Regions from separate parts of the Paraburkholderia sp. D1E genome, predicted to be linked through region 1. Evidence: riboswitches for the same ligand, from Rfam matches in the RefSeq annotation. Region 1 holds a riboswitch; the other holds the start of a gene.

Region 1 (9,557 bases):
ATCTGCCCGATGTAGCCGTTCGCGAGCTTCGTCAGGAACGCCATCGATGCATTGCGTGTCTTCACCGGTAACGCGCTCGCGGTCATGTCGTAGGCGAGGATGAGGCCTTCGAAATGGGTTTCGTCGATCGGATTGAAACTGGGTTGATAAGTCGTGACCCACGCATACAGCAAGCGGTCGACCAGCTTCAGATAACGGTCGTCGCTCGTTGCGCGCCATGCGAGCGCGGCGTCACGCAGCAGATCGAGATCCTTCTCCGCCTCGACGCTTTGATCGTAAATGCCTTCGTGCGGCAGCGTGCCTTCGGTATGCAGTTTCGCCAGCGCATGCGGCGGGTCGTTCAGATGTGCCTGCACATTGCTCACCAGTGCTTTGACCCCTGGATCGGCATTCGTGCGCTCGCTGGTTTGCAGCGCGGGCGCTGCACAAAAATTCATTGCGGCGTGCGCCTGCCGCAGCGGCAGCAGCACGGCTGCGCCTGCTAACAACAGTGTGCAAGTCTGCTGCCACGTCTGGACTCGCCTTGCTCCGGTCCGGCTTTGCATCAATCGCACCTTTCGCGCCATGCGAAACTCCTCGTTAGGCTGATTCGGTGTGTGATGTTAGCCGTTTGCGGACACAAGCGACAGAACCGCGCAACGCCTGCTTACAACCTTCAGGCGATGCGCGGTCAAGGCCATGCTTACTCGTAATCGGCTATCGGCACGCAGGAGCAGAACAGATTGCGGTCGCCGTACACATTGTCCGCTCGGCCGACCGGCGGCCAGTACTTCTTCGCGATCAGCGTGGGCAGCGGATACGCGGCGGTTTCGCGCGCATACGCATGCTTCCAGTCGTTCGCGATGACTACCGCTGCCGTATGCGGTGCGTGTTTCAGCGGATTGTCTTCGCGGTCCGAGCGACCTTCTTCCACAGCGCGAATTTCCTCGCGGATCGCGATCATCGCTTCGATGAAGCGGTCGAGTTCTTCCTTCGACTCCGATTCGGTCGGCTCGACCATCAGCGTGCCCGGCACCGGGAAGCTCATGGTCGGTGCGTGGAAGCCGTAGTCGGCGAGGCGCTTGGCGACGTCGTCGACAGTAATGCCACTGGTTTCCTTGATCGGGCGCAGGTCGAGAATGCATTCGTGCGCAACCAGTCCGCCCGGGCCCGAGTACAGCACCGGATAATGCGGCGCGAGTTTGTTCGCGACGTAGTTCGCGTTGAGGATCGCGGTTTCGGTGGCAGCCGTGAGGTTCTTCGCGCCCATCATCGCGATGTACATCCACGAAATCGGCAGGATCGACGCGGAACCGTACGGTGCGCCCGACACGGCGCCGATACCGTTCGGCGCGCGCTCATAGCCCGACGAAATCTGATTTGGCAGGAATTGCGCGAGATGCGCGCCGACTGCGACCGGACCGACGCCCGGTCCGCCGCCGCCGTGCGGAATACAGAAGGTCTTGTGCAGGTTCAGGTGCGAGACATCGCCGCCGAACTGGCCCGGCGCGCACAGGCCGACCATTGCGTTCATGTTCGCGCCGTCCACGTAGACCTGACCGCCGTGCGCATGCACGATCTCGCAGATTTCGCGGACGTTCGCCTCGAACACGCCGTGCGTGGACGGGTACGTGATCATGATTGCCGCGAGCTTGTCGGCGTGCTGATCCGCCTTCTTCTTCAGGTCTTCGATATCGACGTTGCCTTGCGTGTCGCAAGCCACGACGACCACCTGCATGCCGGCCATTTGCGCCGACGCCGGGTTCGTGCCGTGCGCCGAAGCGGGGATCAGGCAGACGTTGCGATGTGCTTCGCCGCGCGACGCGTGGTAAGCGTGGATGATCAACAGACCGGCGTACTCGCCCTGCGAGCCGGCGTTCGGTTGCAGCGATACCGCTGCATAGCCAGTTGCCGCGACCAGCATCTCTTCGAGCTGATCGATCATTTCGCGGTAGCCGAGGGTTTGCTCAGCCGGCGCGAACGGATGGATCTGGCCGAATTCGGGCCACGTGACCGGCAACATTTCCGACGTCGCGTTCAGCTTCATCGTGCACGAGCCGAGCGGGATCATCGAGCGATCGAGCGCGAGGTCCTTGTCGGACAGGCTGCGCAGATAGCGCAGCATTTCCGTTTCAGAATGGTGACGATTGAACACGTGGTGCGTGAGGTACGCGCTGGTGCGTTCAAGCGCGGCGGGTACCGACGCGGTGTTCGACGCGGCAAGGGCTGCGTCGAGTGCGTCGACTTGCGGCACGTCTTTGGCGCCTGCTGCTTCTGCGAAGAGGGCGAGCAGATCGGCGAGGTCACGGCGCGTCGTGGTTTCGTCGATCGACAGGCCGACTTGCGTGTCGCTGACACGGCGCAGGTTGATGCGCTTCGCCTTCGCGGCGTCATGCAGCGCTTGTGTGCGCGCGCCGGCTTCGAAAGTGAGCGTATCGAAGAAGGTTTCGTTGACGAGCGTATAGCCGAGTTGCTTCGCGCCTTCAGCCAGCAACGCCGCGATGCGGTTCACACGCAGCGCGATCGTCTTCAGGCCGTGTGGGCCGTGATAGACCGCGTACATGCTGGCCATGATCGCGAGCAGCGCTTGCGCGGTGCACACGTTCGAGGTCGCCTTCTCGCGGCGGATATGTTGCTCACGTGTTTGCAGCGCGAGACGCAGCGCCGGATTGCCTTGCGCGTCGACGGTGACGCCGACGAGACGGCCCGGCATCTGACGCTTGAATTCGTCGCGCACGGCGAGGTAAGCCGCGTGCGGGCCGCCGAAACCAACCGGCACGCCGAAACGCTGCGTATTGCCGACGGCCACGTCCGCGCCCCATTCGCCCGGCGGCGTGAGCACGGTCAGCGCGAGCAGGTCGGCGGCGACCACCACGTGGCCGCCCGCTGCGTGGATCGCATCGGCAAGTGCGCGGTAGTCGCGCACATCGCCGTTCACGCCCGGGTATTGCAGCAGCACGCCGAACGCATTCGCGGTCGCGGCGTCCGCAGCCGGGCCTACTTTAACTTCGATGCCGACCGGCGTGGCGCGTGTCTTCACCACTTCGATGGTTTGCGGCAGCACGTCGTCGGCGACGTAAAACACGTTCGATTTCGGTTTACCGACGCGTTGCAGCAGCGTCATCGCTTCGGCGGCGGCGGTGGCTTCGTCGAGCAGCGATGCGTTCGAGATCGCCAGACCGGTGAGGTCGACGATCATCTGCTGGAAGTTCAGCAGCGCTTCCAGACGGCCCTGCGAGATTTCCGGCTGATACGGCGTGTACGCGGTGTACCACGCCGGATTTTCCAGCACGTTACGCAGGATCACCGCCGGGGTGTGCGCGTTGTAATAGCCCTGCCCGATGTACGAGCGGAACACCTGGTTCTTGTCCGCCAGCTCACGCAACGCGGCGAGCGCTTCCGCTTCGCTCTTCGGCTGGGCGAAGGGGCCGAGCGGCAGCGTTTCGGTGCGGCGGATCGTCTTCGGAATGACGGCGTCGATCAGCGCGGCGCGCGACGCGAAGCCGAGGGCTTCGAGCATCGCATGCTGGTCGGCCGAATCCGGGCCGATGTGCCGTTCAGCGAAGGCGTCATGCACTTCGAGCGCGGCGAGCGAGAGAGGAGTGCGGTTCATCAGACGATCCGGGTGTTCGAGCTTCATGAGGTTGTTCCTGCCGGTGCGGGCGTCCGTTCGACGATTGAATCGGACGCGCCGCGCCTGTCGGGTTTAAACGTAATGGTGCAACTTGCGATGAATCAGGCGCCGATCGCTTTCGAATATGCGTCCGCGTCGATCAGGCGGTCCAGCGATGCGTCCGCGGCCGGCTTGATCTTGAAGAGCCAGTTGTCGTACGGCGCGCTGTTGACGCCATCCGGCGTATCGGTGACGGCCGGATTCGCTTCGATGATTTCGCCCGAAACCGGCGCGTAGATATCGGAAGCGGCCTTCACCGATTCGATCACGGCGACGGTGTCCCCAGCGTTGACGGTCTTGCCCAGTTCCTGGACTTCGAAGAAGACGATGTCGCCGAGCGCTTCTTGCGCATGGTCGGTGATGCCGACCGTCAGCGTGCCGTCCGCTTCGGTGCGGACCCACTCGTGCGATTCGGTGTATTTCAGATCGGCCGGGATGCTCATCGGATGCTCCTATGCGGTGTGATTCGGTAGTGACTTAAAAAGTTAGACGCGCGCGCCGGCTGCTTAAACTGCGAGCACCTTGCCGTTGCGCACGAACGGCAGTTTTACCACGCTTGCGGGAACGTTTTTGTCACGAATCTGGACATGAACGGTGTCGCCCGGCTGCACGCCTTTCGGCACGCGCGCAAAGGCGATCGATTCCTGCATCGTGGGTGAAAAAGTGCCGCTGGTGATTTCGCCAACGCCCTGCGGCGTGACGACTTTCTGGTGAGCGCGCAGCACGCCCGCTGCCTTGCCGTTTTCCTTCAGCAGGATCAGACCGACGAACGCGGCCTGCGAGCCGTCGGCTTCGAGCTTGCCCTTACCGACGAATTCGCGTGGCGAGGTCAGATCGACGGTCCAGGCGAGGCCGGCGTCGAGCGGCGAGACGTTGTCGTCCATATCCTGGCCGTACAGGTTCATGCCGGCTTCGAGACGCAGCGTATCGCGCGCGCCGAGACCGGCGGGCCGCACGCCTTGTGCTTGCAGCGCGTTCCACAGCGCTTCGACGTGATCCGCCGGAACGATGATTTCGAAGCCGTCTTCACCGGTGTAGCCGGTGCGGGCAACGGTGAGTTCGCCGAACGGCGTGTCGTCGACGCGCGCTGCATTGAACGGCTTCAATGCTTCAGTGGCGGCGCGCGCGGCCGGCACGGTTTGCCAGACTTTTTCGCGGGCGTTCGGGCCTTGCACGGCGACGATCGCGTAATCGCGGCGCGGCGTGATGGTCAGGCCGAAGCTGCCTTCGGCGTTGAGCTGGCCGAACCAGGCGATATCTTTATCGGCGGTGCCGGCGTTGACGACCACGCGGAAGTGATCTTCGCCGAAGTAATAGACGATCAGATCGTCGATCACGCCGCCATTCGGGTTCAGCAGACAGGAGTAGAGCGCACGGCCCGGCGTTTGCAGCTTGGCGACGTTATTCGCCAGCGCGTATTCGAAGAAGGCGCGCACGCGCTCGCCGGTAAAATCGACGACGCACATGTGCGAGACGTCGAACATGCCGGCGTCGGTGCGCACGGCGCGGTGTTCGTCGATCTGCGAGCCGTAGTTGACGGGCATGTCCCAGCCGCCAAAATCGACCATGCGGGCGTTGAACGCACGATGGGTGGCGTTGAGCGGGGTGTGTTTGAGTTCGGTCATGGGGCCTCGGGCATCTCGCGAAACAAAAAAGGCCACGCGGCGCTACGCCTCGCGGCCTGCTGGCTGCGAGCGATTGCGTTGCATGGCCCCTCTGTCCTCGATACCTGAGAGATTGCGCCGCCGTGCGATGGTGAAGCCGTGATCGCTACGGTGAAACGCGCGCCCCTTCGGTGGGCAGCTTGCCGGAATCTGCTCGACGTACGTTCGATGTACGCGGCGCAGATGGCTACTGCCGCTCTCCAGAGTGCGAAAAACCGGTGCCTTGATGTTGCCTGGGCGCGGGTTTTTCGACGCGGTCGGTCCTTTTGCCTGAGAGTTTGCGGGTGTGCCCCTTCGGCGGCGCGGCCTGCGATTTTCTGCTGCCAGCACGCTCTCCCGACGCGTGCGGCGAATGTACGCGAGGGTCGGGGGCTTGTCAAATAAAGGCCCGTAAGGGGCATGGGGGTGCCGCTGGGGGATCGCGAATGTCAAAAAAAGCGCGGGACGTGATGCCCGCGCTTCTTTGCTTCAGTGCCTGAACCGGCGCGATTGTTCGCCGATTTATTCGCCGATGGCGTGCGCCGCGTTGTCCAGTTCCTGATTCAGCACGCGCTGTTCGTCGCCGGACAGGCCGCCGCCGTGTTGCGCCGCCATGTCATGAGCTTCCTGACGGATCACGTCGAGGCGGTGATGCAGCGCGCCGCCTTGTGGGGGCGGGTAGTAGCCTTGGTTGACGCGAACGTCGATGCGGCGGCTCAGGTTGTCGATACGGCCGTTAACCTGGTTCAGGCGCTGGTCCGCGATCTGCTGCGGGTTCGGGCGCGGTGCCGGCGCGGGTTGCTGGGGGGCCACCACGCAGGCGGCCAGGGAGCTGAGCAATGCGCATGCTGCTACTGCGCGGACGATACGTGGCATGGACTCTCCGGAAGTCGTTGTCGTTTTGTGGTGCTACTGGGGTAGCAACGGATTGCCGGGGATTCGCGCTGACCGCGAACACGGGGTTATTTGTAACGTTATGTTCCTTTCGGGGTTGTCAGGCTTTTTGCCTTGGGCGGTGGCATTGCCAGTGTGCCGCCGCCAGATAGCGAGAAAGCGCCCCTTAGGCAAAATTTAGCGAATACGCTCAAACGGTAGCCGGGTGCCTTCTTCCGAACTCCTGGCGGCCAGCTCGATAATCGTCATCACGTCGACCGCGTCCTGAGCGCTGACCGGAAATTTCACGCCGTTCTGAATGGCGTCGGCCAAGGCAATATAAAAGCCGACGTATTCTCCGTTGCGCGTAGGCACTTCCCGCTCCACTTCCTGATCGCCTTGGATCACACGCAGTACCCCCGCCGCATTGCCGGCGCCGAACCCGTCATCGCCAGGCCGCAAGCCGGCTTTCAACTGATCTTCCTGCGTATCGAGCCCGTGTTTCACATAGCTGCCCTGCGTGCCGTGGATCGCAAACCTCGGTGCGACAAGCGCAGTCAACGCGCTTGCATGCAACACCACTTCGAACTCACCGTACCCCAGTTGAATGTGCACGTAGTCCGGCGCGCTGGCCTGGTCGCGATGCGTCCGAACGGTCGCGGACACGGTCTGCGGTTCGCCGAACAACGCCAATGCCTGATCGATCAGGTGCGGTCCAAGGTCGAATAGCAAACCGCCACCGCGCGAAGCCTCCTCGCGCCAACGCTGCCGAACCTCCGGCCGGAAACGGTCGAAATGCGATTCGTATTGCGTGACGCGCCCCAACTCTCTGCCGGCGAGCAGGTCCCGCACGGTCAGAAAATCACCGTCCCAGCGGCGGTTGTGAAAGGGGACGAACCGCTTGCTGCGAGCCAGTGCAATGTTGGCGAGCGTGTGGGCGTCGGCGGCGGTGAGCGTGACCGGTTTGTCGACCACCACGTGCTTGCCCGCTTCCAGCGCGCGGCGCGCCAGGTCGAAGTGCGTGTCGTTGGGCGTCGCGATGACGACGCAGTCGATTTCGTCGAGCGCCAGCAGGGCGTCGAGATCGGCCACCACCTTTGCGTGCGGGTAATCGGCCAGCGCGTGCTCGGGCTGGCTCGTCGCGATGGCTGCGATGCTGGCTCGCCCGCAGTGCTCGATCACCGGCGCATGAAAGGTCGCACCAGCAAAACCGTAACCCATCAATCCAATCTTCAGCGATGCGGACATGCGTGTCTTCCTGCAAAAACGGCGCGCCGCTTTGCCACCGCGGCGACGGCGCGCAACAGCGTAATTGTGGCATGTCCCGAAGGCGGACTGTCAGCATCGTCGCAGGCGTTTGTCGGCGGCGCCTGTTTGGCGGCGCTCGGACGGCAGTTGCGGCCACGACCGGGGCAACCGCGTTTTTGTCGTCGGGCGAGCCGCCCTTGCGGCCCCCTTTCCTGGCCGTCCGACAGCGGCGTCTGTCACGGCATCCGCTTCGGGCATCCGTGTTAACATCGCTCCTCTCGCGCGGATCGTAGCGTGCCGGAACGCCCCTCAGACTGAGGCACGCGCGCCAGCCGCCCGCCCCGTGCAGCATGCCCCCGGGCCTTCGGTCTCGCGATTCCGCACCCAAGCGCCCTCAACCGCATTACCCATCCACTGACGATGTCCGCAGGCCTGAACCCCGCTCAAAATGAAGCGGTCCGTTATCTTGACGGTCCGTGTCTCGTGCTCGCCGGCGCAGGCAGCGGCAAGACGCGCGTGATCACGCAGAAAATCGCCCACCTGATCGAGGCCAAAGGCTTCGAGCCGCGCCACATCGCCGCCGTCACGTTCACGAACAAGGCCGCGTTGGAAATGCGCGAGCGCGTGGGCAAGCTGCTCGAAGGCAAGACGCTCACGACGCCCGGCAAGGAAGGCCGCAAAGTGCCCGTCAACCAGTTGACGGTCTGCACCTTCCACTCGCTCGGCGTGCAGATTCTGCGACAGGAAGCGGAACACGTCGGCCTCAAGCCGCAGTTCTCGATCATGGATTCGGACGACTGCTTCGGCATGATCCAGGAACAGGTCGGCTCGACGGACAAGGGCTTCATCCGCAAGATCCAGTCGATCATCTCGCTGTGGAAGAACGGCATGATCATGCCGGAAGAGGCGATCTCGATTGCCGCGAACGAAGATGAACATCAGGCCGCGATCGTCTATCGCAACTACGTGGCGACGCTGCATGCCTATCAGGCTGTCGATTTCGACGACCTGATCCGTCTGCCCGCCGAACTGTTCGCGAAGAACGAGCCGGTGCGCGACCGCTGGCAGAACAAGCTGCGCTATCTGCTGATCGACGAGTATCAGGACACCAACGCGTGCCAGTACGAGCTGCTCAAGCAACTCGCCGGCCCGCGCGCCGCGTTCACCGCGGTGGGTGACGACGACCAGGCGATCTACGGCTGGCGCGGCGCGACACTGGAAAATCTCGCGCAGCTCGGCAAGGATTTCCCCAAGCTTCATCTGGTGAAGCTCGAGCAGAATTACCGTTCGACGGTGCGCATTCTCACCGCCGCGAACAACGTCATCGCGAACAATCCGAAGCTGTTCGAAAAGAAGCTGTGGTCCGAACACGGCATGGGCGACACGATCACCGTCACGCCTTGCAACGATGAAGAGCACGAGGCCGAGTCCGTCGTGTTCCGCCTGTCCGCGCACAAGTTCGAGCGGCGTGCGAATTTCCGCGACTACGCGATCCTGTATCGCGGCAACTTCCAGGCGCGCATTTTCGAGCAGGTTCTGCGTCGTGAACGGATCCCGTATGTGCTGTCGGGCGGCCAGTCGTTCTTCGACAAAGCCGAGATCAAGGATATCTGCGCGTATCTGCGCCTGATCGCCAACGCGAATGACGACCCCGCGTTCATCCGCGCGATCACCACGCCGCGCCGCGGCGTCGGCAATACGACGCTCGAAGCGCTCGGCTCGTTCGCGGGCCAGGCGAAGGTGTCGCTCTTCGAAGCAGTCTACATGGGCGGCATCGAGGCGCGCCTGTCGCCGCGCCAGATCGAACCGATGCGCGTGTTCTGCGACTTCATGCAGCGTCTCACCGACCGCGCCGAGAAGGATGCCGCCGGCCCGCTGCTCGACGAGTTGATGGACGCGATTCACTACGAAGCCTATCTGTACGATGCCTTCGACGAACGTCAGGCGCAGTCCAAGTGGCAGAACGTGCTCGAATTCATGGAATGGTTGAAGCGCAAGGGCACCAAGGCTGAGCCCGAGGGCTCAGGGAATAGCGAAGCAACCGGCTACGATACCGCCGACGGCCTCGGCGACACCGGCAAGAATCTGCTCGGCCTGATCCAGACTGTGGCGCTGATGTCGATGCTCGAAGGCCGCGAAGA
Region 2 (9,557 bases), 6.2 Mb from region 1:
CGAGCGCGACGCCGCCGAGCGACACGAGCCCGGCCCGCCGCCCCTGGCAAAGCGATCGCGAGATCAGATAAATCATGTTCGGGCCGGGCGTGAGCACCATGCCGAGCGAGACCAGGGCGAAGGCGAGCATCGTTGTGACAGCGGGCACGGCGGTCTCCTGTGTGAGTTGAAAATCGAAGTCGGGCAGTGCCGCTAAATATAGCCGATGTCGCCGATTCAGGCCTTAAACCCACACACGAAAAGTCCCTATACGCAGTTGAACGGGGTTCATTGCACATCGCGATTGCGCTTACACGCGCGGCTCGCTGCGCCGCTTACGCGGTGTCGCGATTGGCGGGCGACGCGCGCCGTGCTCCGCATCACGGCGCGCGATTCACTGCGGTACGGCCAGGCGAGATCAGCTGAGATACGTCTCCACGAGTTTGACCCAGTAGCTCGCGCCGAGGCTGATGATGCGGTCGTTGAAATCGTACTTGGGGTTGTGCACCATGCAACCGCCCCACTCGCCCACGCCGTTGCCGATCACGACGTAGCAGCCCGGCACCGCATCGGACATCCATGCGAAGTCTTCGCTGCCCATCATGCCTTTGGTGTCGGTCAGCACGTTCTCGGCGCCGACCAGATCGGTGATCACATCACGCGCAAGCGCGGTTGGCGTCTCGGCATTGACGACCACCGGCACGAGGCGTTTGTAGTCGATCGAGGCTTCCACACCGAAGCTTTGCGCCTGCAGCGTGACGATTTCATGCACGCGTTTTTCGATCCGCTCGCGCATCTCGGGGTTGGTCGAACGCATGTTCAGCAGAAGCTTCACCGTTTCGGGGATCACGTTGTGGGTCGCGCCCGCATGAATTCCGCCGATGCTCACCACGCCCACTTCGGAGGCCGGCAGATTGCGCGAGACAATAGTCTGCAGCGCCATGATCAGCGAGCCGGCCGCGACGATCGGATCGCGTGCCTTGTCCGGCATTGCGCCGTGGCCGCCCACGCCTGTCAGCGTGACCGTGGCGACGTCCGAGGCGGCCGTCACGCCGCCCGTCTTCACGACGAACTGACCGACCGGAATGCCCGGGCCGTTGTGCAGCGCGTAGACCGAGTCGCACGGAAAGCGCTCGAACAGACCCTCTTCAATCATGCGGCGCGCGCCGCACAGGTTTTCTTCGTCGGGCTGGAAGATCAGGTTGAGCGTGCCGTCGAAGTCGCGGCTCGTCGCCAGATGCCTTGCGGCGGCCAGCAGGATCGCGGTGTGGCCGTCGTGGCCGCAGGCGTGCATCTTGCCAGGAATCCGGCTTGCGTAGGGCAGATGCGTCTGCTCGTGAATCGGCAAGGCATCCATGTCCGCGCGAATGCCGATCCTGCGCGTGCCGTTGCCCAGTTTCAGTTGCCCGACCACACCCGTGCCGCCGATGCCGGTATGCACGTCGTAGCCCCACTCTTTCAGCAAGCCGGCCACCAGTTCCGCTGTATTGACGACGTCGAAGCCTGTTTCCGGATGCGCGTGAATCTGGCGGCGCAGATCGACAAAGGTCTGTTCGTCGGCGACCACGTCCTTGATCAGTTTGGCCGATTGCAGTTCCGCTTCAACGATTTGTGCTTCAAGCATGCGATGTTCTCCTGTTAGTTCTGGTGGTCCTGCCAGCCGTCTCTGATGATGGGCTGCGCTGCATTTAATTGAAATCTCTGGCCGGTGCGCTCAGTCGGCGCGGCGCTCTTTCAACGCCGCCAGTGCGCCGAGCGACACCGCGCTGCACGCGACCATGTACCAGGCCGGCGACATGGGATTGCCGGTCGTGCTGATGAGCCACGTCACGATGAATTGCGCGAATCCGCCGAATACCGACACGCCGATGCTGTACACCATCGAAAAACCCGTGGCCCGCACATGTTTCGGAAAGCCTTCCATGAGAATGAGAAAAACCGAGCTGGAAGCGGCCGCGAGACAGCTAACCAGCGCGGCGATCACCGTCAGCGCGACGCCGAGTTGCGCGGTGTGGTTGAGCAGCCAGAACGCCGGATAGATCAACACGGCGCCGAGCAGTGTGGCGCCGACGACCAGCGGCTTGCGACGCGGCAGGCGATCCGACAGCAGACCTGCGAGCGGCGAACCAATCAGCAAGACCGCGCCCGCCACGCAACCCGATAGAAACGCGGTGCCCGGCGGCATATGCAGCACGCGGATCAGATAGGTCGGCATATAGAACACGACGATGTACATCGATGCCGTGCCGCCGACCATCATGAGAACACCGACGCACACTTGCCGCAGATGACGCGCCATCACCTCACGAAACGCGCTGCTTTCACGCGCCGTGGCATGGTGCGTTTCATCCAGCGCGCGGCGGATATACATCCCGACCGGGCCGATCAGCAAACCGCAAAGGAACGGAATGCGCCAGCCCCAGCTTTCCAGATCGGCAGGCGCGAGGAAATGCGACAGCAGAAAACCGCTCAGCGCGCCGACCAGCGCCGCCGCACCCTGGCTCGCCAGTTGCCAGCCAACCAGAAAACCGCGTGTGGACCGCACGCCCGACTCCATCAGCAACGTGGTCGACGCGCCGATCTCGCCGCCTGCCGAGAAGCCTTGCAGCAATCGGCCGAGCACGATCAGGAGCGGTGCGAACAGGCCGATCTGCGCATAAGTGGGCGCAAGGCCGATGATTGCCGTGCCGAGCGCCATCAGCGCGATGGTCAGCGTCATCGCCGCTTTACGACCGGCCCGGTCCGCGTAGTTACCGATCAGGATGCCGCCCAGCGGCCGCATCACGAAACCAATGCCGAAGGTGGCGACCGCCATCAGCAGCGAGCCGAAAGCCGTATGCGACGGAAAAAACAGCTTGCCGATCAGGACCGCGAAGAAGCTGTAGATCGTGAAGTCGAACATCTCCAGCCCGTTGCCCAGCGTGGTCGCGGCGATCAGCGCGAACTTCGAGGCGCGTGGCTGAGCGGACGACTGATCCGACAACGGAGCGAGCCCCTGAACCGGCCCCTGAGACACCGCGTCGACTGACGCGGGTTGCAGCGAGGTGTGCAGATTTGCCATGACGATTCCGATGACTCCGGTGGAAGGGGCTGCGTCGCCTTGCGGCCGACGTCAACCGAACAGTGCGGTCGTCAATTTCCGAGCGCAAATCGTTTGTTTTTATAGCTATCACTTTTATTTATCCCCACACTGGAGGCTGCGGCGGCATACAGCCGAGGCACCCTTCGAGTGGATTCGACGATGAAACTTCACCAATTGCGCTCATTGATCGCCGTCGCGGAGAACGGCAGCATCCACGAGGCGTCGCGTGCGCTGCACGTCACGCAGCCGGCCGTGAGCAAGGCGCTGTCCGATCTGGAGGCGGAACTCGGCGCGCCGATGTTCGTGCGCTCAGCCAAGGGCACGCAACTCACGCCGTACGGACAAAGCCTGATTCGCCACGCGCGCGCGATCGAACAGGAACTGCGCCATGCACACGAGGACATCTCCACGCTGCTCGGCATCGCGCGCGGCACCGTGACGGTGGGCGTCACGCCGGTGACGTCTGCCGGGCCGTTTGCTGAGGCGTTGCGGGAGTTTTCACGGGTTTATCCGCAGGTCACCATTAACGTGTTCGAATTGCGTCCGCCGCAGATCCAGGAAGGCCTCGCGGACGGCTCGATCGATTTCGGCCTGGTCTCGCGCATCGGTCAGCCGACCGACACGCGTTTCCACTGGGAGACGCTCTACACCATCGCCACGACGCTGGGCGTGCGCACCGGCCATCCGCTGCGCGGCACGCATTCTCTGCAGGGGCTCGCCCAGGCGGCATGGCTTAGCTGGGACGCGCTCGACGATTCAACGAGCCTGATCGGCACGCTGTTCGGCAGCCAGGACATCGCGCCGCCGAAAAACGTGCTGCGTTGCACGTCGACGTCGCTATACCTGGAGATGGCCAGCACCACCGACCGCATCAGCCTGTGGTCGGAACTGCCGTTCCATACGGCGCCGTACAAGGGACTGCTGCGCAAGATCGGTCTGACCGAACCGCTGCCGGACATGACGATCGGCTTGATCTGCCGGGATATCGATCTGACCACCACCGTCGCTGCAACGCTAATCGAGATGATTCGCACTGCCTGTACCGCGTTCTCGGGGGTGTACCAGCGCGCCGGTGCGACGCCGGGGCGGCGGGCGCAGGAGCCCAGGGTGCGTCCGTGAGCATGGCCTGGTGGCGGCTGCGGGAATTGAACGCCCCACGGTGAACATGCCGACGCCTCGGACCCAGGCGCCGTAGGCGCGACCGTGAGCCCAGCGTGGGCGCGCCTACGTGGATGGGCCTTTTCAGCGTGCCGTGCACAGCTCCCGGCAGGGCCGATCGGGCGTCGCATTGCAGGAAACACTTGCGGTGAAGTTTTTTGCCCGGTATTGTCGAGCCGTTCTGCAATGCAGCGCGGGAGAGATCGTCAGAGGATTGTGACGACGCCGACGGAGCAACCGCCCCGGAAACTCTCAGGCAAAAGGACCGCGCAGCTGGAACATCTGGAGAGCGGCGCCGTGCGCGCCCACCGAAGGGGATTCCCTGCATACCGCCTAAATTGCGCGCGTATGCTCACGGGAAGAAACTCTCAGGTACATGGACAGATGGGGCATCGACGCCGGTTTCGACACGAAATCGACACCGGTGATGCTCAACTACTCTGGATCATGTCATGTCACGAATCGCCATTATCGGCGCCGGCATTACCGGCGTCACGACTGCTCACGCCCTGGCGCAGCGCGGCCACCACGTTACGGTGTTCGAACGTCATCGCTATGCGGCGATGGAGACCTCGTTCGCCAACGGCGGCCAGTTGTCGGCCAGCAATGCCGAAGTCTGGAACAGCGCGGCCACCGTGCTGAAAGGCTTGCGCTGGATGCTCACGCGCGACGCCCCGCTACTGCTCAATCCGATGCCCACGTGGCACAAGTATTCGTGGATGGGTGAATTTCTACGGCAGATTCCGCACTACCGTGCGAACACCGTCGAAACGGTGCGGCTCGCGATTGCTGCGCGTGAGCATCTGTTTTCGATTGCCGAGCGCGAAGGGATCGATTTCGATCTGGAGCGGCGCGGTATTTTGCACATCTATAAGACGCGCAAGGAATTCGATTCGGCGAGCAAGGTGAATGCGTTGCTGCGCGAAGGTGGACTGGACCGGAATCCGGTAACGGCGAGTGAGTTGCATGCGATCGAGCCGACGATAAAGGGCGAGTTTTACGGCGGCTTTTTTACACCTTCCGATTCCACCGGCGATATTCACAAGTTCACCCGCGGCCTGGCGGACGCCTGCGTGCGACACGGTGTGGAGTTTCACTACGATGCCGAGATCGCGGCGATCGAGCAGCCGGCTGAAGGACAGTTTTCCCTGACGGTTAATCTCGAGGGCGAGTCACAGCGCTTTGCCTTTGAGCGGATCGTCGTGTGCGCCGGCGTGAAGAGCCGCGATTTTGCGGCGATGCTTGGCGATCATGTGAATATCTATCCGGTTAAGGGTTATTCGATCACCGTTTGTCTCGATGATGAAGTGAGTCAACAGAACGCGCCATGGGTCAGTTTGCTTGACGACAGTGCGAAGATCGTCACCAGCCGGCTTGGCGTGGATCGGTTCCGGGTTGCGGGGACCGCGGAGATCAATGGGTTCAATCGGGATATCCGGTCGGATCGCATTGCGCCTTTGGTCGACTGGACTCGACAGTATTTTCCTGAGGTGTCGACTTCGAAGGTGATTCCATGGGCTGGATTGAGGCCTATGCTGCCGAGTATGTTGCCGAAGGTGGGGCGCGGGAAACGGCGCGGCGTTTTTTATAACACCGGGCATGGGCATCTGGGGTGGACGTTGTCGGCGGCTACTGCGCAGGTTGTGGCGGGGGCTGTTCAATAAGGGTTGGTTGCCTGCGGGGCGCTTTGGTCGTCTGGTTGCCTGCTGCGTTGGCCTTTCCTTGAATTCTTATTGGTTTATTAGCGTCGCCCCTGTGCGGGGCAGGCACCTACTTTTCTTTGCCTGCTGCAAAGAAAAGTAGGCAAAAGAAAGCAGCTCACACCGCTAGCTTATAAGCGGGTCCCCCGCGCAGTCGCGGTAGTGGTCCATCTGGAATCTGTGTCTTCGCACACTCGGCGCTGGTGACAAAGGAGTCGTCAGCTCCCACTCCGCACTGCGTGCGTCGCGGACGGGTCCGCCTCGGAAACCATGGGGCTTCGGTTGCGCGTTTAGGGGGCCGTCAGCTTCGACTCGGTGAGGTGCTCGATGAAGCCTGATCGCAAAACATTGTTTAGAACTATCTGCAGCGCTTTCGCGATGGTCCAGGCAGGGCTGCCCTGCCTGGATGCTTATCCGGAGTGAAGCGCCGCCAGGGCAAAACCCGCTGCATCTGCTAGTGTTCTCTAATCGGTGTCCCTCTCGATGGAATCTTCATGACCAGATCCCGCCACACCACGCGCAGAAACGCAGGCACGCGCCTCTCCGATAAACAGATCGCCGTAGAAGCTGCACGGCGCCTGGCCTGGGATGCCGCCGTGCCCCCCAATACCCTGCAAGTCAAAGTCTCACACGGGCGCATCACCCTGCTCGGCATCCTTCCACATGAACAGCAACGAATTGCTGCACTCGAAGACGTCTCCCGTTTGTTCGGTGTCACCGGTGTTTCCGATCACTCCACGATCAAGGCAAATTAGCATCAACCCGCCTGCAATAGCCTCCTGCAATGCCTCGCAATCTGCTTTTCTTCCTCAGTGTGAATCGCCCTCACCTTGCTCGCCGGATCACCTTCCGCTAGCCCCAAAAACGCAAGCCCCTCGCACACGCGTCTGCGAATCTCCTCACTGTGTTCGCCAATGCCACCCGTGAACACCAGCAAATCGATCCCGCCCAGTAAAGCCGCGTAAGCACCAATCGTTTTGCGCACAGCAGTAGCAAACGCCTCCAGCGCCAGCGATGCATTCGCATCGCCTGCCGCGGCGCGCTTCTCCAGCGCCTGCATATCGCTCTCGCCATCGGCGTAACCGGCCAGGCCGCTCTGGCGATTCAACAGCGTCTCCAGCGCGTTGGCATCGAGCTTCTCCACGCGCATCAGATACAGCAGCACGCCCGGGTCAAGGTCGCCGCTGCGCGTGCCCATCGGCACGCCGCCGGTCGGCGTTAATCCCATCGATGTATCAACGGATTTGCCGTCCTGCAACGCACATAAACTCGAACCGTTACCCAGGTGAGCGAATACCGCACGCGGCGGCAATTCGGCGCCGAGCCGCTTCACCAGCGATTCATACGACAGCCCATGAAAGCCATAACGAATCACTCCCGCATCCACATAGCGGCGCGGCAACGCAAGCTGCGCCGCGCGCGGCGGTAGCGTCGCGTGAAAGGCGGTATCGAAGCAGGCGAATTGCTGCGCATCGCTGAAAATCTTCGTTGCCTCGTCGATCAGCGCCAGCGCCGGGGGAATATGCAAAGGCGCGAAGTGCACGGCGTCCTGCAAACGCTGCCGGACTTCAGGCGTCAATCGCAGATGCGTTCGCAAATGCGGGCCGCCATGCACCACGCGATGCCCCACCGCCGTAGGCCGCTCGTGCTTCTGTTGCGCCAGTACGCGCGAGAGCTTCTGCAACGCGTCGGTCTGCGACTGCATCACATGCTCCTGTTGCACCAGCACGCGGCCGTCGGGCGACTTGATGCGCAGGCTGCCGTCGTCCCGTCCAATACCTTCGGCGCTGCCCTCCAGCAGCAATGCTTCGTCACCGCCGGAGTGCGTAAACAGCCCGAATTTCAGCGACGACGACCCGCTGTTCAGCACCAGAATCGTCGGGGGCTGCGTCGGGTCGCCGGTCTTCTCATGAGTCTCCATGGCACGCTCCGCCTAACCCTTCCACGTCCAGTTGCGGATCTCTTCCTTATCGATGCCTTCGGCATGCGCATAAGCAAGATGCTCGATGATCTGCCCGCGCAGCCACTCTTTCACGTGATCGCCAACGCCGCGCAGCGCCGGCACGCGATCGATCACATCGATAGCCAGCGAGAAACGGTCGACCTGGTTGATGATCGCCAGTTCGAGCGGCGTGTTGATGTTGCCTTTCTCGTGGTAGCCGTGCACATGCAGATTGTCGTGATTGGTACGGTTGTACGTCAGCTTGTGCACCAGCGACGCGTACGAGTGGAAGTTGAAGATCACCGGCTTGCCGGTGGTGAACAGCGAATCGAAATCGCGGCTGGACAGGCCGTGCGGATGCGCATGCTCAGGCATCAGGCGGAACAGATCGACCACGTTGACGAAGCGGATTTTCAACTCAGGAAAGCGCTCCTTCAGAATCTGCACGGCGGCGAGCGCTTCCATTGTCGCGATGTCGCCCGCGCACGCCATCACCACGTCCGGTTCGACGCCCTGATCCGTCGACGCCCAATCCCAGATGCCAATGCCCTTGGTGCAATGCGTGACGGCCGATTCCATGTCGAGATACTGCAGATGCGGCTGCTTGTCGGCGACGATCACATTGACGTAGTCGCGCGAACGCAAGCAATGATCGGCGACGCTCAACAGACAATTCGCATCTGGAGGCAGGTAAATACGCACCACGTCGGGGCTCTTGTTGGTGACAACATCGAGAAAGCCCGGGTCCTGGTGCGTGAAGCCGTTGTGATCCTGGCGCCACACCAGCGACGTGATCAGCAGGTTGATCGACGGCACCGGTTGCCGCCAGCCGAGATCGCGCTTTGCTTTCTCCAGCCACTTGGCGTGCTGGTTGAACATCGAATCGATCACGTGGACGAACGCTTCATAGGTAGCGAAAAGTCCATGACGCCCGGTCAGCACGTACCCTTCGAACCAGCCTTCAAGCGTGTGTTCGCTCAGCATCTCCATCACGCGGCCGTCCACGGCGAGTTCGCCGCCGTCGGCGTCGCTTGCCATGGTTTCGGCCAGCCAGGTTTTCTCCGAGGCCTCGTAGATGGCCGTCAGCTTGTTGCTGGCGGTTTCGTCGGGGCCGAATACGCGGAAGTTCGTCATGTTCTTGCGCATCACGTCGCGCAGAAACGTGCCGAGCACCTCAGTGGGCGACGTGTAGGAGCCGCCGGGGTTTTTTACGGCCACCGCGTAGTCGCGAAACGCCGGCATGTCGAGCGTTTTACACAGCATGCCGCCATTCGCATGCGGATTGGCGCTGATGCGCCGCGTGCCGACGGGCGCCAGTTCGCGCAGCTCTTCGACCAGACGCCCTGCTTCATCGAATAGCGACTCCGGTTCATAACTGCGCAGCCAGCTCTCGACGAGCTTCAGACTCCTGCTATTGGTGACCGGATCGAGCACCGGGACCTGGTGCGCGCGCCACGAGCCTTCCACTTGATGGCCGTCGACTTCTTTCGGGCCGGTCCAGCCTTTCGGCGAACGCAGCACGATCATCGGCCAGCGCGGCCGCGTTGCGTCATTGGCCTCGCGTGCATGCTGCTGGATCGCGCGGATTTCGCCGATACATTGTTCAAGCGTCGCGGCCATCTGCTGGTGCATGGTGTCAGGATCGTCGCCTTCGACGAAATACGGCTTGTGGCCGTAGCCGGTCAGCAAGGCGTCG

Evidence for each region. A riboswitch is a leader RNA that binds a small molecule or an ion and turns the genes downstream of it on or off. The one in region 1 is predicted to bind glycine.
Region 2: linked by a shared signal. The riboswitch ahead of ACUN0E_RS14170 (D-amino acid dehydrogenase) and the one ahead of gcvT (glycine cleavage system aminomethyltransferase GcvT) in region 1 are both predicted to bind glycine.

The regions. Positions count from the first base shown of each region.
Region 1 covers NZ_JBQYMB010000001.1:9,365,274-9,374,830, forward strand. The annotation lists gene ACUN0E_RS42010 (alginate lyase family protein) at 1-566, opposite strand, end outside; gene gcvP (aminomethyl-transferring glycine dehydrogenase) at 683-3,619, opposite strand; gene gcvH (glycine cleavage system protein GcvH) at 3,715-4,095, opposite strand; gene gcvT (glycine cleavage system aminomethyltransferase GcvT) at 4,159-5,277, opposite strand; glycine riboswitch at 5,359-5,530, opposite strand; glycine riboswitch at 5,565-5,665, opposite strand; gene ACUN0E_RS42030 (hypothetical protein) at 5,818-6,171, opposite strand; gene ACUN0E_RS42035 (oxidoreductase) at 6,367-7,416, opposite strand; gene ACUN0E_RS42040 (UvrD-helicase domain-containing protein) at 7,837-9,557, shown strand, end outside.
Region 2 covers NZ_JBQYMB010000001.1:3,138,021-3,147,577, forward strand. The annotation lists gene ACUN0E_RS14150 (LysE family translocator) at 1-148, opposite strand, end outside; gene ACUN0E_RS14155 (M20 aminoacylase family protein) at 398-1,603, opposite strand; gene ACUN0E_RS14160 (MFS transporter) at 1,694-3,040, opposite strand; gene ACUN0E_RS14165 (LysR family transcriptional regulator) at 3,221-4,180, shown strand; glycine riboswitch at 4,404-4,497, shown strand; gene ACUN0E_RS14170 (D-amino acid dehydrogenase) at 4,672-5,883, shown strand; gene ACUN0E_RS14175 (BON domain-containing protein) at 6,414-6,674, shown strand; gene ACUN0E_RS14180 (acetate/propionate family kinase) at 6,677-7,840, opposite strand; gene ACUN0E_RS14185 (phosphoketolase family protein) at 7,853-9,557, opposite strand, start outside.